DNA from 3 places in the Lysinibacillus sp. NPDC098008 genome. Region 2 is predicted to be linked to each of the others. Evidence: riboswitches for the same ligand, from Rfam matches in the RefSeq annotation. Region 2 holds a riboswitch; each other region holds the start of a gene.

Region 1 (11,118 bases), on a different contig from region 2:
GCCAATCGCAACAATCACATGCTCAAAATTACGGATACCTAATGAATTGAGCACCGATTCATCTGTTGAATCTGCAACAATAGCCTGCGTAGCAATGGAGGCAAATTCGTCCACACGCTCTGAGGAATGGTCAATTGCCATTACTTGTGCACCTTGGCTCATTAATTCGCGAACAATACTCCCCCCAAAACGACCAAGCCCAATAACTGCAAACTCTTTTTTCATCATAAAAATCCCTCCGAAAATGACTATATCACCATTGTAGCGTATTCGTTGTTAGATGTATTGTCAAAACAACAGCTTTATTGTCAACATAAGACAAAAAAGACGAGGACTTCAATCCCCGCCTTCTACATTTCTTATTATTCAGCATTACGCATTTCATCTAGTACGCGATTTACGCGTTTTTCTAGCATTTTCATGCCACTACCACCAGCCTGCATATGACGTAGCTGACCATCCTTATCGAAGACAAAATATGCAGGCACATATTGATTTTCAAAAGCATCTGTTAGCTTCATTTCGCTATCTACAAAGATTGGTTGTGTAATATCATGCTCTGCCGCTACTGCTTTAATTGTAGCTAAATCAGTATCTTCCTCAGAACGTGGCATATGTACTGCTACGACATTTAGTTCATCTTTATATTGGTCACGGAAATTGTTTACATCTGGCATTGCTTCTTTACATAAATGACAGCTTACTGACCAAAAGTGAATTAATGTTGGTTTTTCACCTACTAAATCAGCTTTCGTTACTTCACCATTTAGCCAAGTTGTTGCGCCCACAAGTTCAGGCATTTGTTCACGAAGTTTCATGAAAATTCTCCTCCAACATCCTAATAGTTTGGAATTATAGCATTTATTTTTTTGCCCAATTCAGTTAAAAGTCCCCACAAGCGTGTCGTGGGGACTCTTTATTTGTACAAAATCATACAGCAAGTCTATTGGCTTATAGAGTTGCTTGACCTGGACGCCAGTTTGCTGGGCAAAGACCGCCAGTTTGTAATGCTTGAAGTACACGTAATGTTTCATCAACATCACGACCGATATTGTTATCAAATACTGTTTGATATTTTAGTTCGCCTTCTGGATTAATGATGAATAAACCGCGTAGTGCGATACCTTCTTCTTCAATTAATACACCATATTCTTTTGAAACTTGGTGGTTTGTATCAGCCGCTAATGGATATTTTAAATCACCAAGACCATTTTGCGTGCGGTCTGTGTTAATCCATGCTAAGTGAGTATGGATTGTATCTGTAGAAACACCAATTACCTCTGCATCTAAGTCTTCGAACTCATCGTAACGATCGCTCATTGCAGTAATTTCAGTTGGACATACAAATGTGAAATCCATTGGATAGAAGAAAAGAACTGTCCATTTATCTTGTGCTTTAATATCTTCTAACGATACTTTACCAAATGATTTGTCTGGAAGTACAGCTTCCATTGTAAAGTCAGGTGCTTGTTTACCTACCATGCGTTCTGCCATAATAAATCCCTCCGAAATATGTAGTTTATCTATTCCATTCGCACTAGCGAACTCGTCTTCTACGATAGCAGAGTAACCGACGTTTTTCAAACAAGTAAACTTCATCTTTTTAGATGATTTATATCGTTTGACAAAAATTCGTCAAATCCATGATATATAGTCGATTCTATACTGTTTATTAGCTATATTAGACAAAAATATGCTACATTATACGAACTTTTGCTTTGTATGTAAATATGCTGTATTTTTCACGAAAAGTAATTGCAAATTTTTTATTCTTATGTATAATTGTAAGGGTTTTAGTAAACTAAAAGTTTCGTTAAAGTAAACTTCATATTCTGAAAGTTTATGATTGCTAAACTTCTTCTAGGAGGGAAAAGATGCAAATAGGAGCAAAAATTAAAGCGCTTCGTTTAAAAAAGGGTCTTACCCAAGAGGAACTTGGAGAACGTACAGATTTAAGCAAAGGCTATATTTCTCAATTAGAGCGTGATTTAAATTCACCTTCTATTGAAACATTATTTTCGATACTGGAAGTTTTAGGGTCAACACCAAAGGAATTTTTTGATGATGAATCCTCTGAACAAAAGGTTGTTTATACAGAAGAAGATCAATCCATTTATACAGATGAGGACAAAAACTATAAAATTCAATGGCTTATTCCTACATCAAATGAAAAAGAGATGGAGCCAATTTTCCTAACATTTGCTGCCAATGGTGAGTTTAAGCAATTTGAACCATCGCTATCCGAAACATTTATTTATGTTGTCAAAGGGCGTATTCGACTTGTTTTAGGAAATGAACAGTATATCGCTAGTGAAGGCAATTCCCTTTATTTTGACGCAACAAACCATCATCAAATTTTTAATGCACACGCTGCTGAAACGAAAATTTTACTCGTTGCAACAGACTCATATTTATAGCTTAAGGAGGCATACCGATGACATCGAATACAATTATCCGCTTTGACAATGTTTCAAAATCTTATGATGATGGAACTGTTGTTTTAAAAAATATTAATCTGGAGCTGGAAAAGGGCAAATTTTATACACTTCTTGGCCCTTCTGGTTGCGGAAAAACAACGATTTTACGTATTATTGCTGGATTCACAGAGCCAACAACAGGTGATGTATTTTTCCATGATAAAAAAATCAATGCTGTACCTGCAAATGAGCGTCAGGTAAATACCGTTTTTCAGGATTATGCGCTATTTCCGCACCTGAATGTTTTTGAAAATGTAGCATTCGGCTTACGCATTAAAAAGCTCCCTGAAAATGATATAAAGGATCGTGTAGTTGAAGCCTTAAAATTTGTAAACTTAGCAGGCTATGGCAATCGTGAAATTTCTGAAATGTCTGGTGGTCAGCGCCAGCGTGTCGCAATTGCACGTGCTATTGTCAATGACCCTGAAGTGATTTTACTGGATGAGCCTCTGTCGGCATTAGACTTAAAGCTACGTACAGAGATGCAGTATGAATTGCGTGAATTACAGCAGCGCCTTGGTAAAACATTTGTCTTTGTTACACACGATCAGGAAGAGGCACTTGCGATGAGTGACGAGATTTTTGTGTTAAGTGAAGGGCAAATTCAGCAATCTGGCACACCTGTAGATATTTATGACGAGCCAATTAACCGCTTTGTAGCTGACTTTATTGGGGAGTCTAATATTGTACATGGTGTCATGATTGAGGATTTCAAGGTTGAATTTGCTGGGAAGATTTTTGAATGTGTTGACCAAGGCATGAAGCCAAACGAAAAAATCGATATCGTTATTCGCCCAGAAGACCTAGAAATGACAACAATCGACAAAGGCAAGCTTGTTGTTAAAGTCGATACACAATTATTCCGAGGCGTACATTATGAATTATCCACATACGATAAAGACGGCAATGAATGGCTTGTTCATTCATTGAAAAAAGCTGAAGTAGGGACAGAAATTGGCTTAGACTTTGACCCAGAAGCGATTCATGTCATGCGTTTAAATGAAACAGAGGAAGAATTTGATAAACGTTTAGAATCGTATGGAGATGATGAAGATGCAAACTAAGACATCGAAATCAGCACTATTTCCATACATGCTATGGATTCTCTTTTTCGTTATTGCGCCAATTGCACTTGTCGTCTATTATTCCCTACTTGATTTACACGGCAATTTTACGCTCGATAACTATAAAGCATTCTTTACATCAGTCTATTTAAAAATGACAGTAAGCTCGTTTTGGTATGCCTTTTTAATTACATTCTTTACACTATTAATTTCATATCCAACAGCTTACTTTTTAACAAAAACAAAGCATAAACAGCTTTGGTTGCTGCTTATTATTATTCCTTCATGGATTAATTTATTGTTAAAAACATATGCCTTTATTGGGATTTTTGGTTTATATGGTCCTATCAATGCATTTATCGAAGTATTTGGCTTTGATCCGAAGCAAATGCTGTTTACAGATATTAGCTTTATCTTTGTATCTGTTTATATTTTTATTCCTTTTATGATTTTACCGATTTTCAATGCTTTAGATCGTTTAAATCCAACACTTATTTATGCATCTCGTGATTTAGGGGCGTCTGCCTTCACAACCTTCCGTCGCGTTATTTTGCCATTAACAATGGATGGTGTGAAATCTGGTATTCAGGTTGTCTTTATCCCTGCGTTATCGCTCTTTATGATTACGCGTTTAATCGCTGGAAACCGTGTTATTACCCTTGGAACAGCGATTGAGCAGCAATTCCTTGTGACACAAAATTGGGGGATGGGTTCTACAATTGCTGTCTTTTTAATTTTATTTATGGTCGTGATTATGCTAATTACGGGGCAAAAAAATAAAGGAGGTCGCGTACGATGAACAAACTGTCTGCATCAGCCAAAGTCTATTTAATAATTGTTTTTATTGTTCTGTATGCGCCTATCTTCTATTTAATTTTTTATTCGTTCAATAGTGGTGGCTCTATGAATCACTTCGAATCCTTTACACTTGAGCATTATCAGGCTGTTTTTGAGGATTCTCGTCTACTGGTGATTTTAATTAATACAGTCATCGTGGCATTACTTTCTGCTTTGATTTCTACTATTATAGGAACACTTGGCGCAATTGGCATTGTCACAGTGAAAGACTCAAAAATGCGCAATACATTACTGTCTTTAAACAATGTCTTAATCGTCAGCCCTGATGTTATTATTGGTGCGAGCTTTTTAATTTTATTTACAATCGCTGGCATTAAATTAGGCTTTACCTCTGTTTTATTAGCGCACGTTGCATTTAGTGTACCGATTGTTGTCTTAATGGTTTTACCAAAATTACTTGAAATGAATACATCATTAATTGATGCAGCGCTTGACTTAGGGGCTACAAAAAAAGATATTATGATGCGTGTTATTTTACCGTATATTCAGCCAGGTATTTTTGCAGGCTTTTTCCTTGCACTAACATATTCTTTAGATGATTTTGCTGTCACATTTTTTGTAACAGGCAATGGCTTTAGTACATTATCAGTAGAAATCTATTCGATGGCACGTGCAGGTATTTCACTAACCGTTAACGCTATTTCAGGTTTAGTATTCTTTGTTACAGTGCTAGTCGTAATTGGCTATTATTTTGTCACAAGCCGCGCAACTAAAAGAACGGAGGGACAACAATGAAGTCATTAATTCAAGCAACCATTGCCATCCTTGTTGTTTCAGCTCTGTTATTTTATGCTGCTGATGCTTTAAGCGCAGGTGGCGGTAAAGGTGGCAAAAACACATTAACCATCTTTAACTGGGGCGAATATATTGACCCTGATTTATTGAAAGAATTTGAAGAAGAAACAGGCATTCATGTCGTCTACGAAACCTTCGATTCCAATGAAGCAATGATGACGAAAATTCAGCAAGGTGGCACAGCTTATGATATTGCCGTCCCTTCTGAGTATATGATTGAAAAAATGAAGGAAGAAAATTTATTGATTCCTTTAGATAAAACAAAGCTCCCTAATTTAAAAAATATTGACCCTTATTTTTTAGATTTGCCATTTGACGATAACAATCAATATTCAATCCCTTATTTCTGGGGAACGGTAGGCATTGTTTACAATCCAAGCCTTGTGGGTGATTTAGATTTTACCTCTTGGGAAGATTTATGGGACCCTTCCTTAAAGCGTAAAGTCTTTTTAGTGGATGGTGCTCGTGAAGTCATTGGGATGGGCTTAAATAGTCTTGGCTACTCATTAAATTCATTAGATGACCATGAGCTGCGTCAGGCTACTGATAAGCTAATTACACTTGCTCCAAATGTGAAGGCAATTATCGGTGATGAAATCACACCACTGATGATTAATAATGAAGCAACCGTAGCCCTTACTTGGTCTGGGCAAGCTGCTGATATGATGTTTGAAAATGAGGAGCTAGACTTTGCAGTACCTGAGGAAGGCTCAAATTTATGGTTTGATAATATGGTTATTCCAAAAACATCGAAAAACATCGATGGGGCACATGCTTTTATTAATTTTATGTTAAGTGCTGATGCTGGTGCTCGAAACGCTGATTATGTAGGCTACTCTACACCAAATATTGCTGCTATGGACTTAATGGATGAAGAGGTTGTCACAGATGAACGCTACTACCCTTCTGAGGAGCAACGTGATACATTAGAGGTCTATAAAAACTTAGGACCTGATTATTTAGGGAAATATAATGAATTGTTTTTAGAATTTAAAATGAGTATTCGTTAACAATTGTAAAAGGTCTGTCGAAGTAGCTTTATGCTCACGACAGACCTTTTGCTTGATAGAAACTATCATTTCAGACTTTCAACCGATACAATGACAGGTTCGCTTATGATAGACTGTAGTATATTTGGTGATAAAAAGGAGAGTTATTTGATGACCCAGCAAAAGTCCAATAAGGCGGCTTTATATCTTTTAATGTTTAATATGTTTATCACAATGGGGAGTATTGGTATTATTATCCCTGTTATGCCAGAGTATTTAAGAATATTTGGTGCAGCAGGACAAGTTCTTGGTATGTTAATTGCAACATTCGCCTTAGCACAATTTGTATTTTCTCCGATTGCTGGGAATCTTTCAGATCAGTATGGTCGCAAAAATTTAATTATTTTTGGTCTTATCCTATCAGGTCTTGCACAAATTGGTTTTGGACTTTCTACAGACGTATGGATGCTCTTTGTTGCCCGTTTTTTAGGCGGTCTTGGCTCTGCATTTGTAGCCCCTCCTATTATGGCTTTTGTTGCGGATGTTACAACATATGAAGAACGAGGAAAAGGAATGGGGATGCTTGGTGCTGCTATGTCACTTGGCTTTATGATTGGGCCTGGCATCGGTGGCTTTTTATCAGAAGTAAGCTTGCATTTTCCATTCTATACAGCTGGTACTGCGGCTATTTTAGCAGCACTGCTATCATTTTTCTTACTGCCATCAACAAAGCCAAGCATTGTACAAAATAAACAAAAGCAAGACAATCTTGCAAAGCAAATGGCTCGTTCTGTACATATGCCTTATTTCGTAATGCTCATTATTATGATGGTATTCTCTTTTGGTATCGCTAATTTCCAAACAACGCTATCGTTATTTGTTACAGAAAAATTCAATTATACACCTGGTGATATTGCCATTATTTTAGTGGTTGGTGGTGCATTTGGCGTAGTTGTTCAAATGTTTGTGATTACGCCACTCTTTAAGCGCTTAGGAGAGATGAAGGTTGTCTTAATCAACTTATTTGTCGCATCCATTTCTATTTACTTAATATTATTTGTGTCAGGATTTGCGCTTATTTTAGTGGTAGCAACGATTTTCTCAACAGCAACTACATTAATTCGACCTGCTGTCAATACATTGATTTCTAAGCTTGCTGACAATGAGCAAGGATTTGCCGCTGGCTTAAACAATGCCTATATGAGCCTTGGTAATATGATTGGCCCAGCATTAGCAGGTATTCTCTTTGATTGGAATATGAACAGCCCTTATATTTTTGGTGCAATTATTTTATTAGCCTGCTTCTTTATTGCGCTAATTTGGACAATAAAAAGAGCACCACACCTTATGCAGCCCGATACACATTAATGCTGAAAAATTATTGACTATTTTTTGGAATATGGTACATTATTGGTGTTCTACTAAAATTATTATTCTATTACCACTAGGGGAGTCTTTACAAGGCTGAGATGTATATGTTGATATACAGACCCTTTGAACCTGATCTAGTTCACACTAGCGGAGGGAAGTGGCGCTGCTTGCTTATTATCAATATATATGCAAGGTCGCTTCCTATTGTTTAAAGGAGGCGGCTTTTTTATTTTGCTAGTGGCTATTCGCAAAAGGAGTGAATGATATGCCCATTCGAAAACTAACGATTATGGCTTTATTGGTAGCAATTGCTGTTGCGGGCTCCACCTTTGTATCCATTCCTACAGGGATTGCACGTGCCTATCCTGTTCAGCACGCAGTCAATGTTATTGGAGCCATTATGCTTGGGCCTGTACCAACTGTTATCATTGCCTTTGTGACAGCGATTATTCGTATTTTTACAGGTACAGGCTCTTTATTAGCTATTCCTGGGAGTGTTATTGGTGCAGTATGTGCTGCGCTCGCCTATAAATATAGCCATAAAATGTGGCTAGCTAGCGTTGGCGAAATAATTGGAACAGGTATTCTTGCTTCACTTATCGCAGTACCTTATGCCCAATTATTAATGGGAACATCTGTAGCTGCATTATTTTTTATGCCAGCCTTTTTAACATCCAGTACCATTGGGGCTATTTTAGGTGTTATCATTGCAAGCAGCTTACAAAAAACGGCGCTCGTAAGGTATGGAAAATTCTCGCTTTATGAATAATTGTCCTTTTGAGCGGTGCTACGCTTTTTTTGATCACTCACCCACCCAAACAACAAAAAGCAGTGCAAAATCCTAGTTCTTTGCACTGCTCTTTTTCATCATTATGATCGTTTTTTCATGCCCTTTAACAACTGTGCAACATTTGTATCCTCAGCCTGTATGGGTTGTTGTTCAGGAATAGACGCTTTGTGCTTCGGCTTAGTAAGGAAATTCCAGCCAAAGCGTCTAATGGTAATATCCATAAAGAATAACAGCATCGCTGCTAGCATAAGCCATGTTGCAATGTTTTGACGATCCGCTCCCTTTTGTGTAAAGTCACGAAAAACCTCTTGTGGCTCTTTTATCGTAGCACCGCCTGTTTGCTTTGTTAATTCCTCGACTAACGACTCATTCACTGGACGCAGCTCATATTCAGCACTATAAGGAACACTTAAGCCTGCCTGATAAATGGCCTGCTCCTCATCAGCAATGCGGAAGAAAATCAGTCCAGGCTCTGTCTGTACTGTTGCACGAACTTGAGAAGTTGAGATCGTTTCTAGCTGTGTTGCTAGTTCCTCCCCTGCTTCATTAACGGCTACAATATCTAAAAATGCCGCTTCATTTGTAGGATCTGTAATCATAAACGAACCATCTGACTCCACTCTGACATCATAGGCAACATCATTATAGCTTGGTAGCATTTGTGAAATAAGCGTTTGCCAAAATGTTCCCCACTCCTGCCATCTAGCCCAATCACCCGTCCATTTACCTGTTGAATCAGATGTAAAGGCAAATGTTTTACCAAGCCCATATTGCCATTGCGCTAATACGGGGTCTTCTTTCTCGCTTTCCGCAATCACCGTAGCTCCCTGTTTCGCTGTTGTTCCAATATATGCATTCATTTGAGGAACGCCATTAGCAAATAGTGTATGCCATCCCGTCGCATTATAAATCGTCGGATAAAATGGATTATCCTCGATATATGTACGAGAAATCATAGCCGTTTCACGAGATAAAATAGAAGGAATTGTTTGTTCATCTACAACATCATAGAAGCGTCCACTGCCCATCTCACTCAATAACTCCAGTAAATTTGCATCCGCATCTTGCCCAATCGCTACTGTTGATAATGTAATTCCACTATCCTTGCCTTCCGCAATTAAATCTTCATAATTACCAGGCTGTGATTGTCCATCTGTTAATAAAATAATATGCTTACGTTGCAGCTCTAAATCTGCTAAATTCTCATAGGCTTGTGCCAACGAAGCATAAATTTCAGTTCCACCACCCGGTGTAACGGATAAAATTGTATCCACCGCTTCCTCTTTACTGCTAAGAGGCTTTGTTTCAATAATTTCCCACGGGCGATCATCAAAGGCAATAAATCCTAATGTATCCTCATCGCGCAGCATTTCAACCGAACGTGCTGCTGCTTCCTTAGCAAGCTCTAATTTAGAGCCACTCATACTACCAGAGCGGTCAAGCACAATTACTAGCCCTAAGGATGGCAACTGCTCCTTACCTTTAATCTCCATTTCTACAGGCAATAGTGCTTCAATCGGTGTTTTAAAATAACCACCTAAGCCAAAACTATTTTCGCCACCAACCATTGTAAAGCCGACACCAAAGTTTTTCACAGCCTGTTCAATAACGTTCATTTTTGCCTCGCCCACTAAATGGCCGGGTACATTATCAAAAATAATCGCATTGTATTGCAAATAGCTAGAGAGTTCATTTGGTAAGCTGCTTGCTGCTACAACATGATGGGATATACCTTGACTGCCAAGTGCCGCTGCAATTGGTGAGGCTGTATCATAGCCATTGACAATCAATAAATGTGGTTCACTTTGTACCATTGTAACGCTTGTTAATTTATTATTTTCAAAAATAGCATCCTGTCCGACTTGCACAACTGCTTCATATTTCACAAGCCCTTCACCAGTTGCCGCATGTTTATAGGTAAATACATTGGAGCCCTCTACAAGCTCGACCGCCTCACGATGAATAAGCTCATCATTTTCGTATAATAATAGCTCACCCTGTCCTGCTGCCATTGCATAAACCTCTGTTACTAATTGCTGCTGCTCCCCTACATATGCCACTTGTGGGGAAACAAAGCTTTTCAGTGATACATCATTAGTAACTGGCTGACTAAAAGGAACAATATCTACACTAATATTGGCTCCTTTAAACTTTGTAGCAAATGCTAAAGCATCCCCCTTTGTTTCATTACCATCCGTTAGCAAAACAAAACGTGTTGCCTTTTTCGGATCAATAATTCCAGAGGCAAGCTGTAGCGTTTGTTCAATATTCGTTTGATCGGTTGCCGTTATCGTTGTGAGCTTTGGTACGTCCTTTAATGTATTCGACAAAATAGCCTCTGTTTGTAGTGTGGAAGAAAAGGAGTATATCCCTGCAAGCTGTTGCTCCTTTTTCGACTGTAAGCTTTCCTGAATAAACTGAACCATCTCATCCTCTGTACCATTCATAGAGGCTGAACGGTCCACTAAATAAACAATTTGCTCTTCTTTAATTGGTAATAATAGATAGGGACCTGCTAGTGCAAACACTAAACAGCCTACTGCCACCATACGCATTATAAGCACAACGAGATGGCTTTTTTTCAGCCGCTGACGTTCACGAAAGTAAGTCCATCCAAAATACAGAAATAATGGAAGTAACAGCAACAATGCTAATGGCATATCAATTCGTAAATCCACGACGTCGTTGCACCTCCCACTCTAAAACAAGTAATACGACTATGATAATAATAAGCCAAGGCACAAAGGAAGCCTTTGATACTTCTTCCTTGCCAT
Region 2 (11,118 bases):
ATAGCTCCCCCTCCATTGTTGTTTCAAGCGGGTGTACCTCATACTTCACACCTGATGCATCAATAACAGCAATAGCCGCATCAACATAAGGAATAATATCCTCATATTTTTCTGTTTTCGGAATAATTTGTACACTAATTAATGAATTTGCCATATTAGTTTTTCTCCTTTTTCGGTAAGAAATCATTTGTAAAGGCTTGCTCAGCGTTAAAATCGCCCTCTAACACCTGATTGCTTGCCATCCACTTTGCATAGTTTTCCCAAACAGCTAATTTTTGCTCACCCCATTGTACAGCATCATCCTGATACTTATCTGCTAACCATTCTTGACTTTTATGTACCAGCTCTTTATCTAAGTCAGGAGCCGCTTCTAGTAAAATATCAGCCGCCTCGCTAGGATGCTCGATCGCATATTCATAGCCTTTTGCTGCCGCAGCGACAAAAGCCTTCACCGTATCAGGATTGTTTTCAATCATCTTTTCATTTGTTGCCAAGACAGGTGTATAATAATCAAGCTGCTCACTATAATCCGTTAAATACAACATATTAATCTTTTCTCCACGAAGCTCTGCCTCAATGCCTGTCCATGCATAATAAATCCATGCAAAATCAATATCCTTTTGCATCATGGTGAAGAAATCTAAATCGCCTGCATTCACAATATCAAGCTTATTGATATCTGCATCTTCCGTTTGCATTAAGGATTGCAATACCGCTTGCTCAAGTGGCGCACCCCAGCCACCATATGTTTTCCCTTCAAAATCCTTTGGCGACGTAATCCCCTTAGAGGCAAGAGAAGCAAAACCAGATGTATTATGCTGAATAATCGCAGCGATGGAAACAAGTGGCACATCCTGTATACGTGCCTGTGTAATCCCTTCCTGATAGCTTACACCAAATTCCGCCTTCCCAGATGCCACAAGCTGATCAGCTCCTGCCTCACCAGGCATTATAATCTCGACATCTAAGCCCTGTTCCTCAAAATAACCAAGCTTTTCGGCTACATAAAGCCCTGTATGGTTCGTGTTTGGTGTCCAATCAAGCACAACAGAAACCTTTTTCGGTGCATCCTTTGCTTGCTTATCCTCCTTCTTCTCACCACAGCCTACGAGTGCAAGCAGTGCAGCAACTGTCAATACAATAAATGACCATTTCTTCATGCGAAATCCTCCTAGTTTAAAATATAAAAGCGTTCATACAATGAATGTTAGTACCAGAAGAACATTGGCAAAATGCACGTGAAGCCTATTTATAACACCATCTATAACCACACGCTGCACCAAAATAAAAAACGTCTAGGATTTCTCCCAGACGTATCACAATCAGCTTCCAAAAATTTTCTTTTTTGAATAGATGTTCCCTACGCTGGTACGAGCCAAATCAGGTTCAAAGGGTCAGTGCCTATCGGACACAATCTCAGCTAGCAACTACTAGCCCCCCTACATTCTTTCACTATGAACTTTTCGTTGATTATTATACCCATAGATACAACAAGATAACAAGCATATTTTTATTCGTTCTGCTATGAAAGGCTTAAGCTTTTCTTTTTAATTGAAAAATATCACGGTCATGCTGCGAAATTTTAATATCGAAGTAGTCTAAATCTTCCTTTGTTGCTAATGTTGCTAACTTTGTCATCATTTCCGAATGATATTCAGATAATTTCCCCGTTTGCTCATAGACAAGATGCTGTTTTGCCTCTATGCCATCTAAGCGCTCATTTGTTTTCTTCTGCTCCGCTTGTAGACCTTGAATATCTATCTTCATATCCTGCATATCTGTTTTAATATTTAGGATATCTGTTTTTGTATCCTGAATATCCAACTTCATGTCTTGCATATCGGCTTTGATATTTAGAATATCTGTTTTTGTTTCCTGAATATCCGACTTCATGTCTTGCATATCGGCTTTGATATTTAAAATATCCGTCTTTGTTTCCTGAATATCGGCTTTCATGCCTTGCATATCTACTTTGATATTTAGAATATCTGTTTTTGTTTCCTGAATATCGGCTTTGATATTTAAAATATCCGTCTTTGTTTCCTGAATATCAGCTTTCATGCCTTGCATATCTGCTTTAATATTCAAAATATCTGTTTTTGTATCTTGAATATCGGCTTTCATGCCTTGCATATCTGCTTTAATATTCAAAATATCTGTTTTTGTTTCCTGAATATCTACCTTCATATTTTGGATATCCACTTTCATATCCCCGATATTCGTTTCCATACCTGTTACTTTTTGCAGCATTAATTCAAGTAATTGGCGATCTGTCATCCATAAGCTCCTTTCTTAGTTATTTTAAAATTTCCTATATTTTCGATGTATTGCCATAATCCGACACTATTTTATATCTCCCTATGTTTCTATCATATTATAGGCTATTCGGTGAGTAAAGCGAGGAATAGATAATTTTCAAGATAGAAAAAACACCGCCCTGTATCGTGATACTAGGCGGTGAACCTGTAACTAGCTTTCTTCTACGTCTTCTTTTTTGTCAATCACGACATGCGAAATGGCGCCATCTGTTGCAATATCAACCTTAAAGGAGCCGTTGGAATGACGGTCTGCACGTGTTAAAGCCCGTACATCCAAGACCTCCTGTACACCTTTTTCCGTTTCAATAACCACCCGCTCCTGATCGGTAGCCTGCACAACGGCAACAATACGGTGTGGATTTGCTTTTAACTCGGTCAAGACCTTAAGCCCGCGTTTTGCTCGGCTTGCCATCTCAACTTCCGTCACATTCATTTTCTTAACAGCTCCGCGCTGTGTCACAATAACAACATACTGTGTTACATCAGGCTGTAACACAGTGACACCCACTAAGGATTCTCCCTCCTTTAATGTGATCCCTTTTACGCCACCTGTTTTAACACCTGTTACAGGTAATTCTTCCATTGGGAAACGAATAGCATAGGCAGTATCCGTTGTGAGCATCAGCTCTACCTCATCTGTGACAGGTGCGGCATAAATCATTATATCGCCAGCCTTCACATTCATTGTTTTAATGGGCTTTGAATAACGAGTTACAGCATAATCGGCTAATGGTGATCGCTTAATTTGACCATCCTTTGTTGCTGTAAGAATATATGTGTTTGGCCGCTCAAAAGTGGCAAAGCCATACGCAGCAATAATAGATTCATCCTCACCTGTTGGCACAATGCTAGATATATGCTGACCGAGTTCCTTCCAGCGAATATCAGGCAGCTCATGAACAGGCTGATAAATATAATTGCCTCGATTTGTAAAGAGTAATAGATGGTGCTGTGTATTTAACGTTGCCTCATACAATAAATAATCCGAATCCTTCATGGCACAATCTTGCCCATTGGAAGCGGCATGTGAGCGTGTGGATGTACGTTTAATATAGCCATCCTTTGTTACAGTGACCACCACTTCCTCACTTGGCACAAGCACATCTAACGTAATTTTAATTTCTTCAATTTCCTGCTCAATCTTCGAGCGGCGAGGTTCTGTAAAGCGTTTCTTAATATCTAGCAACTCTTGTTTAATAACGCGCACAAGCTTAGCCTCACTTTGCAGAATCCCCTCTAGCTTCGCAATTAACTTATTTAACTCATCCTGTTCCTGACGTAGCTCCGTAATATCCGTATTTGTTAAACGGTATAATTGCAAGCTAACAATTGCCTCTGCCTGCACCTCAGTAAAATCGAACTTCGCTTGTAAATTCTGCTTGGCATCCTTTTTATCATTAGAAGAACGAATCGTTGCAATGACTTCATCTAAAATAGATAGTGCTTTAATTAGCCCATCAACAATATGTGAACGATCCTTTGCTTTTTGTAAATCGTAAATAGAACGATTTGTGACAACTTCCTTTTGATGGGCGATATAAGCATCCAATAACAATGGTAGGGTCATCATCGTTGGACGACGATTATGAATGGCAATCATATTAAAATTGTAAGCAATTTGTAAATCGGTTGTTTTAAATAAATACTGTAAAATGCCTTGCCCTGGCACATCTTTTTTCAGCTCGATGACGATACGTAAGCCTGTACGGTCGGATTCATCGCGAATTTCGGCAATTCCTTCTAGGCGCTTATCGACGCGTTGCTCATCAATTTTTTTCACAAGATTTGCTTTATTGACATCGTATGGCAATTCCGTAATAACAATTTGCTCCTTGCCACCCTTAATCGGCTCCACAACAGCCTGTGCGCGTACAATAATTTTGCCACGACCTGTTTCATAAGCCTTTTTAATGCCTTCAACACCTTGAATAATGCCACCAGTTGGGAAATCAGGTCCCTGAATAACCGTCATTAATTCATCCACTGTAGCAGTTGGCTTGTCTAAGCGCATTAAAACAGCATCTAACACCTCATCTAGTGCATGTGGTGGAATATCTGTGGCATAGCCAGCAGAAATCCCTGTTGAGCCATTGACCAATAAATTTGGGAAGCGTGCAGGTAGCACCGTTGGCTCCATATCCTGATCATCAAAGTTCGGCACAAACTCTACCGTTTTCTTACCGATATCTCGCAGCATTTCCGCCGCAATCGTAGAAAGTCGTGCCTCTGTATAACGCATCGCAGCAGGCGGGTCCCCATCCACTGAGCCATTATTTCCATGCATTTCAATCAGCATATGACGCGCTTTCCAATCCTGACTCATACGTACCATCGCTTCATAGACAGAGCTATCGCCGTGTGGATGGTAATTCCCAATCACATTCCCGACGGTTTTAGCCGATTTACGGAATGGCTTATCATGTGTATTGCCCTCTGTATACATTGCATATAAAATACGGCGCTGTACAGGTTTAAGACCGTCACGTGCATCAGGCAACGCGCGGTCTTGAATAATATATTTACTATAGCGACCAAAACGGTCACCCATTACTTCTTCTAAAGGTAAATCTTGAAACTTTTCCGTACTATTCATGCTTGGCCCTCCTCCTGCTGGATGAATTCATTGTCTAAAATATTGACATCATCCTCCATGCCGAAATCGACATTGGCTTCAATCCATTTACGACGTGGCTCTACTTTATCGCCCATTAATGTTGTGACACGTCTTTCTGCTCGTGCACCATCCTCGATTGTGACACGAATTAATGTACGTGTTTCAGGGTTCATGGTTGTATCCCATAGCTGGTCTGCGTTCATCTCACCAAGCCCTTTGTAGCGCTGTAGTATGTAACCCTTACCCACTTTTTTAATGGCCTTTTGTAAATCGCTTTCTGTCCAAGCATATTCAACCACTTCTTTTTTCCCTGTTCCTTTGGACACTTTATACAATGGTGGTAGTGCAATAAAGACCTTGCCTGCCTCAATAAGTGGGCGCATATAACGATAGAAAAACGTTAATAGCAGCACTTGAATATGAGCCCCATCCGTATCAGCATCGGTCATAATCACAACTTTATTGTACGCTGAATCTTCAACGGAGAAATCTGACCCAACACCTGCGCCAATCGCATGAATAATCGTTGAAATTTCCTCGTTTTTCATAATATCTTGCAGCTTTGCCTTTTCGGTATTAATGACCTTCCCGCGCAATGGTAAAATCGCTTGGAATGTGCGATCACGACCTTGCTTCGCGGAGCCGCCCGCAGAATCGCCCTCGACCAAATACAGCTCGTTTCTAGCAGCGTTGCGTGATTGTGCAGGCGTTAATTTTCCTGATAAAATCGTGCTACCCTTTTTATTTTTCTTGCCATTTCGTGCATCCTCACGCGCTTTTCGAGCCGCCTCACGCACTTGCTGGGCACGAATCGCCTTTCGCACAAGAGATGCCGATAATTCTGCATTTTCCTCCAGCACATATAAAATTTGCTCAGATACAACACTATCTACGGCAGAACGAGCTTCACTTGTACCAAGTTTACCCTTTGTTTGTCCTTCAAATTGCAGTAAATGCTCTGGAATTCGCACAGATACAATGGCTGCTAGACCTTCCCGAATATCCGTTCCTTCTAGGTTTTTATCCTTTTCCTTCAGCAAGCCAATTTTTCTTGCATACTCATTAAATACACGTGTGAGTGCCGCTTTTGCACCTGTTTCATGTGTGCCACCATCACGCGTACGCACATTATTGACAAAGGATAAAATTGTTTCCGAGTAGCCATCGTTATATTGAAAGGCAAATTCTACTTCAATATCATCTTGGATACCTTCTACATATTTTACAGGATGTAGCACATCCTTTTCTTCATTCAAATACGCAACGAAAGCTTCAATGCCGTTCTCATAAAAGAACACATCCTTTTTGCCTTCCTCGCGCTCATCAATTAATTCAATTTTTAAGCCCTTTAATAAAAAGGCTGACTCGCGTAAACGCTCTGCTAATGTATCATAGTTAAATTTCGTCACAGAGAAAATTGTTTCATCTGGCAAAAAACGAACAAGTGTTCCTGTTTGCTTTGTTTGTCCGATGTCTTCAAGCGTTGTCACAGGATGTCCACCATTTTCAAAACGCTGACGATAGATTTTCCCGTCACGATGAATCGTTACCTCTAAAAACGTTGATAGCGCATTCACAACAGAAGAGCCTACACCATGCAAGCCGCCGCTTGTTTTATAGCCGCCTTGCCCAAATTTTCCGCCAGCATGTAACACAGTAAAAATAATTTCAGGCGTTGGCTTTCCCATTTTATGCATCCCTGTCGGCATCCCACGCCCAAAGTCACGCACACTTACACTTTGATCATTGTGAATCGTGACAATAATATGAGCCCCAAAGCCAGCCAGCGCTTCATCCACCGCATTATCTACAATTTCATACACAAGGTGGTGAAGTCCACGGCCATCCGTTGAACCGATATACATGCCAGGTCGTTTGCGTACCGCTTCTAATCCTTCTAATACTTGTATGGCGTCATCATTATAGACGCTCGGTGACTGTTTATTCGTCAAAAAATTCCCCTCCAAAAAACAAACGCATGTTCTATTACTATTCTCATCCTAATCAATCATAGCATTTCCTGTCAAGCACTAGCGACAAGTCGTTGTTATTTTACTTTGTATATAGTAAACATCTGCAACACTTGCTTAAAATTGGGATTTCAACAACACAGCTAGCTACTTATCGTCCGTATCATTTGACGAACCCTTTCATATTTAGTTGCAAACATTTGAACGGACAAACTAGCGTCAGACTACTATTCTATCAAAGGAATGATCGATTGACAAAATGACCATTATCCCTATATTTACCCAATTACTCTCTAGTAGTTGGATTATCTATTGAATTCAAGGCTTGCTACGAATTCTCCTTCCGAACATTGTAGATTCGCAAGAAAAAGTGTAAAATACTTGTGACAAACTATTCGTTATCAAGTGAAGGAAAGGAATCCACCTTATGATCAATGGACTTATTATTTTATGCGCTTATCTAATCGGCTCTATACCTTCTGGATTATGGATAGGCAAACTTTTTTATCATACAGATATTCGTGAGCATGGCAGTGGGAACCTAGGTGCAACCAATACCTTTCGCATCTTAGGGAAAAAGGCAGGCATTGTTGTAACAATCATGGATGTTTTAAAGGGGACAGCCGCTGTTTTATTAGTGGCATTGCCTTTTTTTGCAGATAGCTCCATCCATCCATTAATGCTTGGCTTGGTTGCGGTAATTGGTCATATGTTCCCTATCTTTGCCAATTTCCGTGGCGGCAAAGCAGTGGCAACATCAGCAGGGGTATTGCTTGGTTACTCATGGCCGCTCTTCGTTCTGCTCTTTATTACATTTATTGTGACATTAAAAATCACAAAAATCGTTAGCTTAACATCTATGATAGCCGCATTAGTAGCACTTATTTATGCAATCGTTTATTATTTTGTTACAGGCGATTATGCATTAGGTATCCTAGTAGCCTTTTTATTTACCTTTATTATTTACCGTCACCGTGCTAATATTGCCCGTATTAAAAATGGCACGGAGCCAAAGGTCAAATGGCTTTAGGAAAAGAGAGGAGCATATACGTATGAACATTGCATTAACAGATCAGGCATTACAATGGTTTAAACAGGAGATGGAAGTGGAGCCTGGCGATACGATTCGCTTTTATGCTCGCTATGGTGGCTCTAGCCCATTTCATGAAGGCTTTTCACTTGGGATGACACGTGAAGAACCGATTGCCATTGGTGTGCAAACCGTGGTTGATGATGTAACCTATTACATCGAAGAAAAAGATTTATGGTTCTTTAACGAGCATAGTTTATATGTAGATGTTGATACAAGTAACGATGAATTACAATACGACTATCGTACATAAAGCAGTATATCGCTAAGATATATTGCTTTTTTTAATGTCTACTATCGTTTATCTCCCGCTAAAATTGTCTATTCTATAAATAATGACTGTCCTAGTTGAGGAGGAACACGCATGACGATCTCTCACAATACCGATACCTCCCCATTATATACATCACTATCTAAAAATCTGCAAACAATTAAGCATGCACTCGGTCATAGTAATGACCTTATGATACGTGAAATAATCATTGATAGCGTAGATCACTACACCCTTGCTGTTATTTCGATTGATGGCTTAGCTGATAAAATGATGATTGCAGATGATACTATTGATAAATTAACAGCCCATATCGAAGAAGAACAGCAGATTGATATAGCCACAATTCAGCAATATATTGGGAATGCCTATTTAACAGTTGGTGATATTGCAAATATCGAGCATTTTACAACATTGTATCGAGCGATTTTCAATGGTGAAACTGTCATTCTTTTGGACGGCTTTGCAGCAGGCATTGCTACCAACACGAAAAATGTGAAAGATCGCGCTGTTACAGAGCCATCCACCGAATCTGTTATTCGCGGACCAAAAGAAGCCTTTACAGAAACATTACGGACCAATACAGCATTAATTCGCCGAAAAATTAAAAGCCCTAACCTTTGGATAAAATCTCGTGTTATTGGTGATGTGACACAAACCAATATAGCTATCATGTATATCAATGGCATTGCTAATGACAAAATTGTCGCTGAAGTATTAGCACGTTTAGACCGTATTCAGACAGATAGCATTTTAGAGAGCGGCTATATTGAGGATTATATACAAGATGAGAAAAAATCGATTTTTCCTACTGTCTACAACTCTGAGCGTCCCGACGTTATTGCAGCTGAACTGCTTGAAGGCAAAGTAGCGATATTGGTCGATGGTACACCCTTTGTATTAGTTGTACCTGCATTATTCACATCCTTTCTACAATCAGCAGAGGATTACTATCAGCACTGGTTTATTAGCACGCTCATTCGTATATTACGATTTTTTGGTATTAGCTTAGCCTTAGTTGCCCCTTCACTTTATGTAGCTATTACAACCTTTCACCAAGAAATGCTGCCAACACCCATGCTGATTAGTATCGCCTCCCAACGAGAGGGTGTGCCCTTTCCAGCCGTCGTGGAAGCATTAATTATGGAGGTTGCCTTTGAAATATTACGTGAGGCAGGACTTCGTATGCCAAGGACCATTGGACCTGCTGTATCCATTGTTGGTACGCTTGTTATTGGGCAGGCAGCGGTTGATGCAGGCGTTGTATCAGCAGTAATGGTGATTATTGTAGCCTTAACAGCCATTTGTAGCTTTTTATTTCCAGCATATGGCTTATCGAATACCATTCGTGTGCTACGCTTCCCTTTAATGATTGTGGCAGCCATGTTTGGCTTATTCGGTGTTATGTTTGGCATTATGCTGATCATTCTTCATTTATGTAGCATTCGTACATTTGGCGTGCCTTATTTAAGCCCATTTGCACCGTTTATCACAAAGGATCAAAAAGATGCATTTCTATTGTTCCCACGCAGTCGATTGCTGACACGACCTCGCTTGATTAATCAAAAAAACATCGTTAGAGGACGTTCCTATATCACTCGTAAAGGACGAAAGGAATAAGTAATGACAAAAATAAAAAAAATTGGCTTACTATGCATCCTGACCTTGCTATTAGGTGGATGCTGGAGTAAACATGAATTAAATGAATTAGCGATTGCTATAGCACTTGGTATTGATAAGGTCGGAGATGACTATGAAATCACCGTGCAAATTGTTGACCCTAGTGAAATTTCCGTGCGTCAAGTTTCTGCGCAACGCTCCCCTGTCGTTACATACCATACAAAGGAAAAAAGCATCTTTGAGGCATTGCGAAAAATGACAACACTTGCAGCAAGAAAGCCCTATTTTTCGCACCTGCAAGTCGTTGTGCTAGGAGAAGACCTTGCCAAAGAGGGCATTCAGGAACCGCTCGATTTTATTGCGCGCGATCATGAGTTTCGCAATGATTTCAATGTGATTATGTCTTATGAGGCGACAGCAAAGGAAGTATTAAATGTCCTGACCCCCATTGAAAAAGTACCTGCTAATAAAATTGTCAATTCTCTTCGAACCTCTGAACATGCCTGGGGCTCAATCATGACAATTACTATTGATGAATTAGTCAATACCCTGAATAACAAAGAGAAGGGCACTGTTTTGGCAGCTATTGAAATTCAAGGTGATAAGAAGCTAGGCATGGACCAAACAAATGTACAACGAATCCAAACACCCGTATTATTGCGTTATGCAGGCTTAGCCGTTTTAGAGGAGGGGCGATTTGTAGGCTTGCTGTCAGAGGAAGAAAGCCGAAGCATTGGCTTTTTAAAAGATAGCATTCATAGCACGGCTGAAATCATTGCCTGCCCTGAACAGGGATCATTATCAACAGAAATTATACAATCTGATACGAAGGTAAAGGGATCTTTTGAGCGGGGACAGCCTAAAATAGCTGTGCAAATTCATATTATTCAAAATGTGGCAGAGGTGAAATGTACCATCAATCTTACAGAAGATACAACCATTCAGACCATTAATCAAATAACCGCACAAGATATTCAACAACAAATTGAGCAAGCATTAGCAACTATTCAACAATACTATCAGGTCGATATTGTAGGATTTAGCAATGTTCTACACCGAGCTGATGCAAAGCAATGGAAAAAAATCAAATCCGATTGGGCTACTATTTTCCCAACATTGCAGGTTGATGTAAAGGTCGATGTGCAAACCCAAGGATCGGGCACTATCCAAAATTCAATAACCAACAAGTGAAAGGAGACAGGATAGATGATTTTGGCAAGCGTCGTTTTAATAAT
Region 3 (11,118 bases), on a different contig from region 2:
GCGCAAAAAAGCAAACACAAGGGCTCATTGTTGCTCCTTCACAGGAATTAGCCATGCAAATTGTGGAAGTTATCCGTGAGTGGACAGCAGGCACAGATATTACAGTTCAACAGCTTATTGGTGGTGCAAATGCTGCACGTCAAATTGAAAAGCTAAAGAAAAAGCCAACAATTGTTGTTGGGACACCTGGTCGTTTAAATGAATTAGCACGCGCAGGCAAATTAAAGCTGAAAGAAGTTGAAACGGTTATTTTAGATGAATGTGATCAATTACTAAGCCGTGAATATCGTGTTGTCATTAAATCCTTTATTGAAGGCTCTGCCTATGGGCGACAAGTCGTTGTTGTGTCAGCGACAATTACAGAGGAAATTGAATTAGTGGCAAGTCGTATGATGTTTGAGCCTGTTCGTTTTAAAATTAAGCCAGAGGACATGCTAAAGGTCGGCAAAGTTATTCACTCCTTTGTAAAGGTAGAGGAGCGCGATAAAACAGACTTCCTGCGTCGATTATCCCATACAGAAGGGCTAAGAGCATTAGCCTTTGTTAATAATATCGACCAATTATTAATGAAGGAAACAAAGCTACAATATCGCTCAGCACCAATTGTAACGCTGCATTCTGATATGAAAAAAGAAGAGCGTAAAAAAGCTTTAGATGCATTCCGTAAAGGGGATGCACGAATTTTAATTGCCACGGATATTGCTGCTCGTGGTTTAGATATTGCAGGTTTAACACATGTTATTCATGTTGATGTCCCACGAACAATGGAGCAATATTTACATCGCTCAGGTCGTACAGGCCGTGCTGGGGCAGATGGTGAAGTATTAACGTTATTATCATATCGTGATGAAAAAACGTATAAAAAATGGACAAGGGAAATCCCAGGCAAGTCAATGCAAAAAGTATGGCATGACGGCAAGCTAGTAGAGGGGAACTCAAAAACAATTGGACAGAAGCGAGGGAAATAGTATGACATTTGCAGAAAAATTACAAGCCTATGCAGAGCTTGCAGTAAAAGTTGGCGTTAATATTCAACCAGGTCAATATTTATTAGTAAATACATCAGTGGATGCACTAGATTTTGCTCGATTAGTCGTGAAAGAAGCATATAAGGCAGGTGCAGGGCGTGTCCATGTTAATTTTTCCGATGACGAAATAGATCGTGCTTATTTTGAACATGCTTCTGATGAGGAGTTTAATCGTTTCCCTGAATGGGTTGTGAAAATGCGTGACGAGCTGATTGAGCGAAAAGGGGCTCTATTATGGATTGATGCTGCAGACCCTGATAAATTAACGGGAATTCCTGCTGATCGATTAGCGACACATCAAAAAGTATCAGGAGCGGCATTGAAAAACTATCGCAATGCGGTGATGAAGGATTTAATAGCTTGGTCAATTGTGGCAGTACCTTCACCAAAGTGGGCAGCAAAGGTATTTCCAAATTTAACAGCAGAAGAGCAAGTACCTGCATTATGGGAAGCTATTTTTAAAACGGTGCATATTGGAGAGGGTAATGCCGTGGATAACTGGCGTGAGCATGTAGCTACTTTAGAAGCACGTGCCAAGTTGTTAAATAGTAAAAAATACGCAAAGCTACACTATACAGCACCAGGCACAGATTTAACAATTGCTCTAGCACCGCAGCATAAATGGCTTACTGGCGGTAGCAAAACGCCTGAGGGTAATGTTTTTATTGCTAATATGCCAACAGAAGAAGTGTATACACTGCCAATGAAGCAAGGTGTAAATGGCTATGTTACGAATACAAAGCCACTTGTCTATCAAGGAAATATTATTGATGGCTTTAAGCTAACATTTGAAGAAGGGAAAATTATTAAAGCTGAAGCACAGGTAGGGCATGATTTATTGCAAGAGCTTATCCAAGTAGATGAAGGCTCAGGCTATCTAGGCGAAGTTGCACTTGTTCCGCATGAATCACCAATTTCAGCATCGGAAATTTTATATTTTAATACATTATTCGATGAAAATGCGTCAAACCATTTAGCAATTGGTGAGGCATACCCAACTTGTTTAGAGGGTGGCAGGGACTTAGAAAATGGTCAATTGGAAGCATTAGGTGCAAATATTTCTGTTACACATGAAGACTTTATGATTGGTAGCGGTGATATGGATATTGATGGTATTTTACCAGATGGTACTGTTGAGCCGATTTTCCGTAAAGGTAGCTGGGCTTTTTAGTAGGAAGAACTGGAGGGGAAGCAGATGAAGCGACTATGGAGCTTAATAGGAGTTATGTTATTGTCCATCATGTATTGGGCTCCATCTGTTTCTGCCCAAGCAGAAAGCTATGTAGCGCTTGGTGATTCCTTAGCCGCTGGGCAAACGCCTTATCAGCAAATTGACACGGGCTATAGTGATTTGATTGCGATGAAATTAAGGCTGACAGGACAATTAACATCCTATACAAAGAAGCTTGCTTTTCCGGGCTTTACAACGGCGGATGTGTTGGAGCGTATTCAAACGGAAGAGGCACAGGAGCTATTAGCAGATGCCACATTGATTACAGTGTCAGCAGGTGCGAATGATTTATTACGTTTAGTACAAGTGAATCCAAATGCTGGGACATTAGCCTATTCTCAGCTTCAAACAGATTATGCTTTAAATATGGCAAGAAAAAATTGGGTAGCCATTTTAGAGGAGCTAGCAGTGCGTGCGCCAAAAGCAAAGGTTTATGTGATGGGCTATTATTTTGCCTATCCAGCCGTTCATGCTACACAAAAAGAGGGCACAAATGCACAGTTGGTAAAGTTAAATGCGATTTTGCAGCAACAGGCAGAGCAGGCTGTAGCGATTTATGTAGATGTTTATGATGCCTTTGGATTAAATGCTACAAACTATTTACCAAATAATGCGGATGTGCATCCTAATATGGAAGGCTATCGACAAATGGCTAATGCTTTTTTACAAGCATATAGTGGTGGTCATGCCTTCAATATCGCTCCATCTGAATTACCGAAACCGAATCCTTTATCCTTTGAGGAAATTTTAAGGCAACAAGCATCGGTAAAATCAGAGGAAGCAACAGCACCACAGCAGCATGCTCGTATCGCATATAGTATGCAGGGCTTCCCGGGCTACACAGCTTTTATAGAACATATATAAATTAGCATCTTACTTTTAGGATGCTTTTTTTATATGACGGATAGAATGGGCAAAGTGGTGGATAGAGCTTCAAAGGTGACGGATAGCGCACACAAAGCGGTGGATAGCTCCCAAAAATTATAATAATAGGAGAACAGGAGGTTGCAAGCAATGAAAATCTTTCATACAGCTGATTGGCATTTAGGAAAGCTTGTTCAAGGTGTCTATATGACAGAGGATCAACAGTATATTTTACAGCAATTTATACAAGCAATAGATGAGGAGCAGCCAGATGTGATTATCATAGCAGGTGATTTATATGACCGTTCCATGCCTCCAATTGAAGCGGTAAACTTGCTAAATGATGTGTTAGCAGAAATTGTTTTAGAGAAAAAAATTCCTGTGCTCGCTGTTGCAGGGAATCATGATAGTGCAGGGCGCTTAAATTTTGGTAGTCGCTTAATGCAAGATAGTGGTCTATATATCAAGGGGCAATTTACAAAGGAGCATGCACCTATTATTATCCATGATGACTATGGAGAAGTGCATTTTCACCTTGTACCATATGCAGAGCCAGCAGCAATTCGTAGTATTTTAGGAGATGACACAATTCGCTCCCATCAAGACGCGATGCAAAAAATCATTGAGCATATAACGCAGGAAATGGATACAAGTAAACGTCATGTTTTTATTGGGCATGCCTTTGTCACAAAATATGGTGCAGAGGAAGCGAATACAAGTGATTCGGAGCGACCATTGTCCATTGGAGGCTCAGATTGCGTAGATGCAGCTTTATTTAAGCCATTTCATTATACAGCTCTCGGTCATTTACATAAGGCGCACTTTGTATTAAATGAAACAATTCGCTATGCGGGCTCACTATTAAAATATTCATTATCAGAGCATTTGCATGAAAAGGGCTTTTTAGTTATTGATTTAGACGGGCAAGGAAATTGCACAGTAATGAAAAGAAAGCTTGTGCCACGAAGAGATTTACGTGTAGTGGAGGGACAATTAGAGGATTTGCTAAAGCTACCGCCAAGTGAGGACTATATATTTGTAAGATTGACAGATACAGCACCCGTAACATCTCCAATGGAGCGTATTCGTACAGTTTTTCCTTATGCAATGCATATTGAACGTAAAATAACACGTCAAGAAATAACGCATGCAATACAGGCTATCGAAAGTGAACAGCAGCAGGATATTGATTTATTCCGGTCATTTTTTACAGATGTTATAGGTATACAGCCTGATGAAGATACGGAACGTTTATTTAATGAGATGCTACAGGAATTACTAGATGAGGAGCGAGAAACAGTAGAATGAAGCCATTAAAGTTAACGATTACTGCATTCGGTCCATATAAAAACACAGAGGTTATTGATTTTCAACAGCTAGGCGAGCATCGCTTATTTGCGATTTCTGGTAAAACAGGTGCTGGGAAAACCACTATTTTTGATGCGATTTGCTACGCGCTTTATGGGGCTGGCAGTGGGGAAGACCGCCAAGATACCACTTTGCTACGAAGCGGCTTTGCGAATGATGAAATTTATACAGCCGTAGAACTGGTATTTGAAATGCATGGCAAGACCTATCAAATATTACGCCAGCCAGGGCATATTAAGCAAAAAAATAAAACAGTGACAGGGAAGAAAATAGAGCTAGCAGAAATAAAAGATGGCAAGCTCGATTATAGTATTGTTGAGAAGCAGCAAACGCTTGAGGTAGATAAAAAGCTACAAGAAATTATTGGTTTAACAAAAGATCAATTTAGCCAAATTGTCATGCTGCCACAAGGAGAATTTCGCAAGCTACTTACCTCTGATTCTAGCAATAAAGAAGTTATTTTACGAAAAATCTTTAAAACAGACCGCTTTGGTGTTATCACGAAAAAGCTTGATGCTAAGCGGAAAGAGGCAGAAGGTAATCTTGAGCGTGCCAAGCAATTAAAAAAGCATTTACTTGGTCAAATTGCAGGAGCACTGCCACAGCGTACATCTACTTTATTTACACAGCTAGCAAACAATACGGAAAATATGCATCAGCTTAAGCAGGCACTTGAGGAGGAGCATATTTACTATACACAATGTATAGCAACAGAACAGCAGCACTATCAGAAAGCGTATAAACAACATCAGCAGGAGCAGGAATCCTATCGTTTAGCAAAAACACTTAATGAGCAGTTTGCTGAACAGGAGAATCGTCAGCAACGTTTAGAAATATTGTTACAGGAGCAGGAGAATTATCGTGCAAAGGAGCAGGAGATTGCTTTAGCAGAACAAGCAGAGCGACTCGTGCTGCTTGAACAACAATGTCTGGATTTGCGTGCTGAATATGATGTCAAGGTACAAGCACATCAGCAAGCACAAACTAAGCAACAGCAGGCTATTGAGCAATTGCAGCAGGCACAGCAAACGTATGAATTAGAACAAGCGAAGGAGGCTGAGCGTCAGCAAGTTGCTCAGCAGGAATTACAGCTACAGGCATTGCTGCCGAAATTCGAGGCTTACGAGAACAATGTACAGCAGCTACAAATAATAGAGCAATATGTTGAAACAGCCAAGCAAGCAGTAGCAGATAATCTTACACTAGTAGAACAGGAGCAATTACAATTACAGCAGCTTTCACAAACAATTGAACGGCTTGAACAGCAGGTTGAACCATATGAAGGGTATTTAGAGGAGTTACCAAGGCTACGTGAGCAGGTATCTTTATTAAAACAGGTTGAAAAATATACAAAGGCAGTCGAGCTAGCGCAGCAGGATGTTGATACTTTAAATGCTGCTTATCAAGCAAGTAAACAAACGTTGCAGCGGATGGAGCAACAATGGCTAACCAATCAGGCTAGTATACTGGCCAAGCAATTAAAGGATGGGGAGCCTTGCCCTGTTTGCGGTAGTACAACGCATCCTAAAACAGACCACCAGCAATTGGCAACGGTTGACCTAGCACAGGTGGAAGCATTAAGAGTAAAAGCTTCTTCAGCTGAGCGTATATATGTAGAGAAAAAAGCGCTGGTTACCTCTACACAGCAGCTACTTCAAGAGGCGCACCAGCAATTGACAGCGCATGCTATTAAGCAAGAAGAGCAAGCAGCTATAGAGGCGTCCTTACAGCAAGCTGAGCAGGAGATTACAAGGTTAAAAATTGTTAATCACCAGCTAGTAGATATGCGATTAGAGCTGAAAAATCAACGTCCTAAAATTGAACAGCTACAGCATAAGCAAGTAGAATTAGAGCAATATTTAACAGAGCAGATGCAAAAATGGACAAAGCTACAGGCAGTTGTAGAGGAGCAACGCAAGCAAATCCCAGCAGATTTACCAACATTACAGCGATTGAAGCAAGCGCTGACGGATATTAGCCAGGAAAAAATTCAACTTCAACAACAATGGCAGGAGAGTCAGCAATATTTACAGACAGCACAGCAAGCAAGAAGTAACGCAAATATGGCTGTAGAAATGGCATGGCAAGCTATTGAGGAAGTAAAGCAAAAAATAACGACGAAGCAGGAGCAATTGGCAGTTAGCATAAAGGATGCGGGCTTTGTAGATGATAAGGATTACCAAGCTGCTAAAAGAAGCAGTATGGAGCTAGAGGCACTTCGCAAGGCATGTAGTGATTATACGTTACAAGTTCATACCTTAAAAATTCAGATTGCGGAAGGTGCTAAACATCTTCAAGGAAAAGAGCAGCAGGATTTAGCAGCTATGGAAGCAAAGATAGAAAATCTGCGTATTATTTATGAGGAAGCCTTTAAACGCTTACAGCAGTTAAATGATGTTGCACAAGCATGCCAAGCCTTTATAGAGAAAGTAGAGGAAACAGCAAAGGAGCTTCGTTCACTGGAACAAGAGGCAGGTCGAATAAAGGAGCTTTATGGGCTATTAAATGGACAAAACTCGAAAAAGCTATCCTTTGAGCGTTATATTCAAATTAATTATTTAGATAAAATTACAGAAGCTGCAAATATGCGCCTTTATCATTTATCGAATGGTCAATTTGAGCTAAGGCGCTCAGATAGACTTGAAAAGCATGCGAAGCAAAGCGGTCTTGGTCTAGATGTTTATGATGCTTATACAGACCAGCTTCGAGATGTTAAAACATTATCAGGTGGGGAGAAGTTTAATGCCTCCTTAAGCCTTGCTTTAGGGATGGCTGATGTGATTCAAAGCTTCCAAGGCAATGTTCATATTGAAACGATGTTTATTGATGAGGGCTTTGGCTCACTTGATGAGGAGTCATTAAATAAAGCGATTGATACATTAATTGATTTACAGAATTCAGGGCGGATGATCGGTGTTATTTCGCATGTTCCCGAATTAAAAACGGCAATGCCAGCCGTATTACATGTGGAAAAAACATTGAATGGCTATAGTCAAACATATTTTGAAGTGAAGTAAGATGAAAAGGAGTGGCTCAAATAATATTGAGCCGCTCCTTTATTTCGTACGTGGAGGCGCTTTAGGAGTTGTTCCTTTCTTTGAGGCCATGACCTTTTTTACAATAGGTATGATAATAGGCGCTAACTTTACAGCAGTTTTCACAACGTTCGATACTTTCATTTAAAAAACAGCTCCTTTTACATTTACTACTACCTGTTTGTGTTACGTTTAAAACATTAACGAGCAACACGAATTGCCTGAATAATATTCCAAACTACAATGCCAAGTGATACGATGGCATAAAGAGCGAACGATACAATCCAGACGATAAGAAATGTATTGCCAGATGTTGAGTCCAAACTAAATGTAGAAAAAATAAAGACAATCATAAATAAAATGCCAAAAACAAAAGGAATTAAATGTGAAACAAGGGCACGAATAGAATGTCTTTTGACATCGCTATCTTTTACAACAAAATAAACAATTAATGGCACGATAAAAGGGGCAAAGAAAATACTGAGATAGCTAAAGGCAGATAAAATTTTAGGGTTCTCCATAGTTGTACCTCCTTTTTTTAATATTTACGCATCAAAAACAGCAAAGTTTCAAAAAAATTATAAGTGAAAGAGGTTGTTATCCTAGCTGTATTTGCTTACAATGGAGATGTTCAAAAAATTTCAGATGTAATGACCACAAGGGGAGCTGATGATGTCAGCTGAGAATGGGCACGTAATGCCTTGACTCTTTGAACCTGTAAGTTAACGCTTGCGTAGGGATGTGGATAGAAACCAACACTCGTACGATGTGAGGCTCTGTCCTGACATCGTTTTTTCATTTTTTTAAATGAAAAAATGTCAGTAGCAGATACACGCGTGCATTTCTATTCCTGCTCTTGTATCCTACATCGGAACAAAGGAGAGAATATCTATGGACAAAAAAAGATTACTAATGCTTACGGAGATTGCAATATTTGCTGCGATTGGTCTTGTACTCGATCAAATCTCCTTTAAAGTATGGGCACAAGGCGGCTCTGTTAGTCTTGTGATGGTTCCCATTGTACTAATGGCATTTCGTTGGGGATTAACCGCTGGGCTTACAACTGGTTTACTTGTAGGTGTTATCCAAACAATGTTTGGTGCTTATATTGTACATTGGCTTCAGGGACTATTGGATTATGGTGTTGCCTTTACAGTTGTTGGACTAGCAGCAATTGTACGTCAGCCATTATTAGAGGCTGCTAAACATAATGATAAGGCAAAAATGGTACGTTATATTATAATAGGCACTGTGTTTGCTGGCTTTTTACGCTATGTAGCACATACTTGTGCAGGTGCAGTATTTTTTGCAGAATATGCGGGCGATCAAAATGCATGGCTTTATGCCATTATTTATAATGGTACGTACATGCTGCCTGCAACCATTTTAACAGCAATTGTCAGTGTATTAGTATTTACAGCAAGACCACAATTGATACAATATTAATTTCTCAAAAAAAGTTATTTTATACAAAGGTCGTTACTATACGATCAGTGTGTTAAAGGTTGACACATGTTACATGTGGTGAAGTCCTATATGCTAATACAACTAATAAAAATTTTGGTGATAATATATCGTATAAGTTAGCATATGTTAAAGGTGATAATTTCTCCTTAGGAGGTGACAGTGGTGGTGCTGTTTATGTATTAGATGGTCTTAATACTAATGTTAATTTTGCTGGTGTTGTTACAGGTAACCGTATTATTGGTAATGCCATTATTGGAGGATGGGTTACTAAATATCAGGATGTACAACCATATTACGGAATATCTTTGCATAAATCGAGTAGTAATGTTAAAGTTAATTGAAATTCAAGAGTAGTATACAGATTAGGAGTGATTTTATGAGAGCATATAGCTACCTTTTTTGATACTTGCACTATTAATGGGTTGTAGCGCAAAAGAGCCGCCTCAGGAACAAATAGCCTTTACAACATTACTCTCAGTGAATACAGGACCTAAGGATCATCAGAATAACTGGTTAAGCTATAAGGCTTCTACAATGGAGGAAATGCAAAATCTATGGGCATATTTCCAGGTACAGGATGATCTACCAACCGTTGATTTTGCCATCAATGATGTTTATTTTTTTAAATATGTTGAGGCAGGCTGCCAATTAGATATTACAACGATTACGCAATCTAATAAAGTTATGCAAATAAATCTGGACTATAAACAGGAAAAGAATGAACCTTTGGATTGCTTTGCCGTGGAGAAAGTCCGTACCTCTGTTATATTGTTAGAAAAGACAGCAACTACGAAAGTTACATTTAACAATCAGGCATATACTAGTACAGTAGCTATTAAGACATGGTAAATAAAATTAAACTAAAGCATGTAGCCAACAATAGGCATACATGCTTTTTTTGAATAAAATAAATTGCATTTTGACTAATAAATAAATCATTTTGTAAAATATAATTGTCAAAATGATGAACAATAGCTAGGTGGTGGACGAATGAGAACTCGATTAAAGGAGCTTCGGGCACGTGATGGCTTGAATCAAACAGAGTTAGCAAAATTGGCACAGGTTTCGCGCCAAACAATTAGTTTAATTGAGAGAGAAGAACTTATTCCATCATTATTAATCGCTATACGTATTGCAAAAATATTTAAGGAGCCTATTGAAAATATTTTCTTTTTTGAGGAGGGTGAACTATGAAAAAACATATAGGCGGAATGTTGATTAGTGTATTAGTCGGCTTTACAGTAGTGTATTTATTGCTTGGACGACTAGCGTTTGATATAAATATTCCATCAATGAAACTTGAGTTAACAGTCATTTTTACGGTTATTTCCATTTTATTGATGATTATAAGCTTGATTGGATATAACAGGATAAAAGTATATTATAGGAAAATATGGTTGGTGATGAATAGGATGAGTTCGAGCTGTTGCAATATAGACGTTTAGGGGACATCATGCTTGCGTCAAATATAGCTATTTATTTTTCTATTTTGATGTTAGCAATTGCTAGTTTAACAGATGTACCAACGATTTTTATTTTTATTGGCATAGGATGTGTATTACTTAGTTTTATACTGGATATGATTTTTTTAGAGCTAGCGAAAGTGGTTTAGCCAGAGCGTAATTGGTCGTCTCTCAATGATAAAGACTATGCTAAAAGTATAATGACAATTAGTGATGAAGGTGGACATCATATTATACTTAACGGCTTGTACGGCTCTTTTCGTAGCTTAAATGTGCTATTGCTACTAGCTATACTTTTCCTAATTGCATATTCTGTGATTTCAGGTGTATCTCAGCTAATGGCTATTTTCCTGATTGTCTTTATATTAGTTATTACGAATACACAATATATGCTAACGATTCGTAATAAATAGACCTACTGAAAGTGATGTATATGCCCTTATTTGCACATTGTGCCAAGCATACAATATTTCAAGCGTTTTGAGTTCTATGCTTGGGAAGTTATGTTATAGTTAAGGGTAGACATTTAACAGGAAAGGATCGTTAAAGATGATTGTAAAAACACAAGAGGAGCTTGAAGCTTTTAAAAAAATTGGCCGTATCTGTGCTGAGATTCGCGAGGCGATGAAGGCAGCTACAAAACCAGGTGTCACAACGCTTGA

Evidence for each region. A riboswitch is a leader RNA that binds a small molecule or an ion and turns the genes downstream of it on or off. The one in region 2 is predicted to bind thiamine pyrophosphate.
Region 1: another riboswitch for thiamine pyrophosphate. It lies ahead of thiW (energy coupling factor transporter S component ThiW); the one in region 2 lies ahead of ACIQVU_RS00335 (ABC transporter substrate-binding protein).
Region 3: another riboswitch for thiamine pyrophosphate. It lies ahead of thiT (energy-coupled thiamine transporter ThiT); the one in region 2 lies ahead of ACIQVU_RS00335 (ABC transporter substrate-binding protein).

Annotation. Positions count from the first base shown of each region.
Region 1 is NZ_JBIWBA010000002.1:322,985-334,102, forward strand. Features, by position in the region: gene ACIQVU_RS03965 (potassium channel family protein) at 1-225, opposite strand, end outside; gene ACIQVU_RS03970 (TlpA family protein disulfide reductase) at 363-818, opposite strand; gene ACIQVU_RS03975 (peroxiredoxin) at 952-1,494, opposite strand; gene ACIQVU_RS03980 (helix-turn-helix domain-containing protein) at 1,875-2,417, shown strand; gene ACIQVU_RS03985 (ABC transporter ATP-binding protein) at 2,435-3,541, shown strand; gene ACIQVU_RS03990 (ABC transporter permease) at 3,531-4,340, shown strand; gene ACIQVU_RS03995 (ABC transporter permease) at 4,337-5,134, shown strand; gene ACIQVU_RS04000 (ABC transporter substrate-binding protein) at 5,131-6,204, shown strand; gene ACIQVU_RS04005 (MFS transporter) at 6,355-7,551, shown strand; TPP riboswitch at 7,620-7,727, shown strand; gene thiW (energy coupling factor transporter S component ThiW) at 7,820-8,323, shown strand; gene ACIQVU_RS04015 (VWA domain-containing protein) at 8,425-11,022, opposite strand; gene ACIQVU_RS04020 (vWA domain-containing protein) at 11,006-11,118, opposite strand, start outside.
Region 2 is NZ_JBIWBA010000001.1:64,297-75,414, forward strand. Features, by position in the region: gene ACIQVU_RS00330 (thiamine-binding protein) at 1-154, opposite strand, end outside; gene ACIQVU_RS00335 (ABC transporter substrate-binding protein) at 156-1,160, opposite strand; TPP riboswitch at 1,341-1,451, opposite strand; gene ACIQVU_RS00340 (coiled-coil domain-containing protein) at 1,534-2,277, opposite strand; gene parC (DNA topoisomerase IV subunit A) at 2,470-4,911, opposite strand; gene parE (DNA topoisomerase IV subunit B) at 4,908-6,884, opposite strand; gene plsY (glycerol-3-phosphate 1-O-acyltransferase PlsY) at 7,330-7,932, shown strand; gene ACIQVU_RS00360 (HesB/YadR/YfhF family protein) at 7,955-8,245, shown strand; gene ACIQVU_RS00365 (spore germination protein) at 8,357-9,883, shown strand; gene ACIQVU_RS00370 (Ger(x)C family spore germination protein) at 9,887-11,074, shown strand; gene ACIQVU_RS00375 (hypothetical protein) at 11,090-11,118, shown strand, end outside.
Region 3 is NZ_JBIWBA010000019.1:49,324-60,441, reverse strand. Features, by position in the region: gene ACIQVU_RS15250 (DEAD/DEAH box helicase) at 1-968, shown strand, start outside; gene ACIQVU_RS15245 (aminopeptidase) at 970-2,199, shown strand; gene ACIQVU_RS15240 (SGNH/GDSL hydrolase family protein) at 2,224-3,123, shown strand; gene ACIQVU_RS15235 (exonuclease SbcCD subunit D) at 3,274-4,431, shown strand; gene ACIQVU_RS15230 (AAA family ATPase) at 4,428-7,508, shown strand; gene ACIQVU_RS15225 (magnetosome magnetite crystal formation protein family) at 7,727-8,047, opposite strand; TPP riboswitch at 8,176-8,283, shown strand; gene thiT (energy-coupled thiamine transporter ThiT) at 8,418-8,972, shown strand; gene ACIQVU_RS15215 (hypothetical protein) at 9,032-9,334, shown strand; gene ACIQVU_RS15210 (hypothetical protein) at 9,411-9,842, shown strand; gene ACIQVU_RS15205 (helix-turn-helix transcriptional regulator) at 9,984-10,187, shown strand; gene ACIQVU_RS15200 (hypothetical protein) at 10,420-10,605, shown strand; partial or broken gene ACIQVU_RS15195 (DUF3169 family protein) at 10,636-10,869, shown strand; gene map (type I methionyl aminopeptidase) at 11,006-11,118, shown strand, end outside.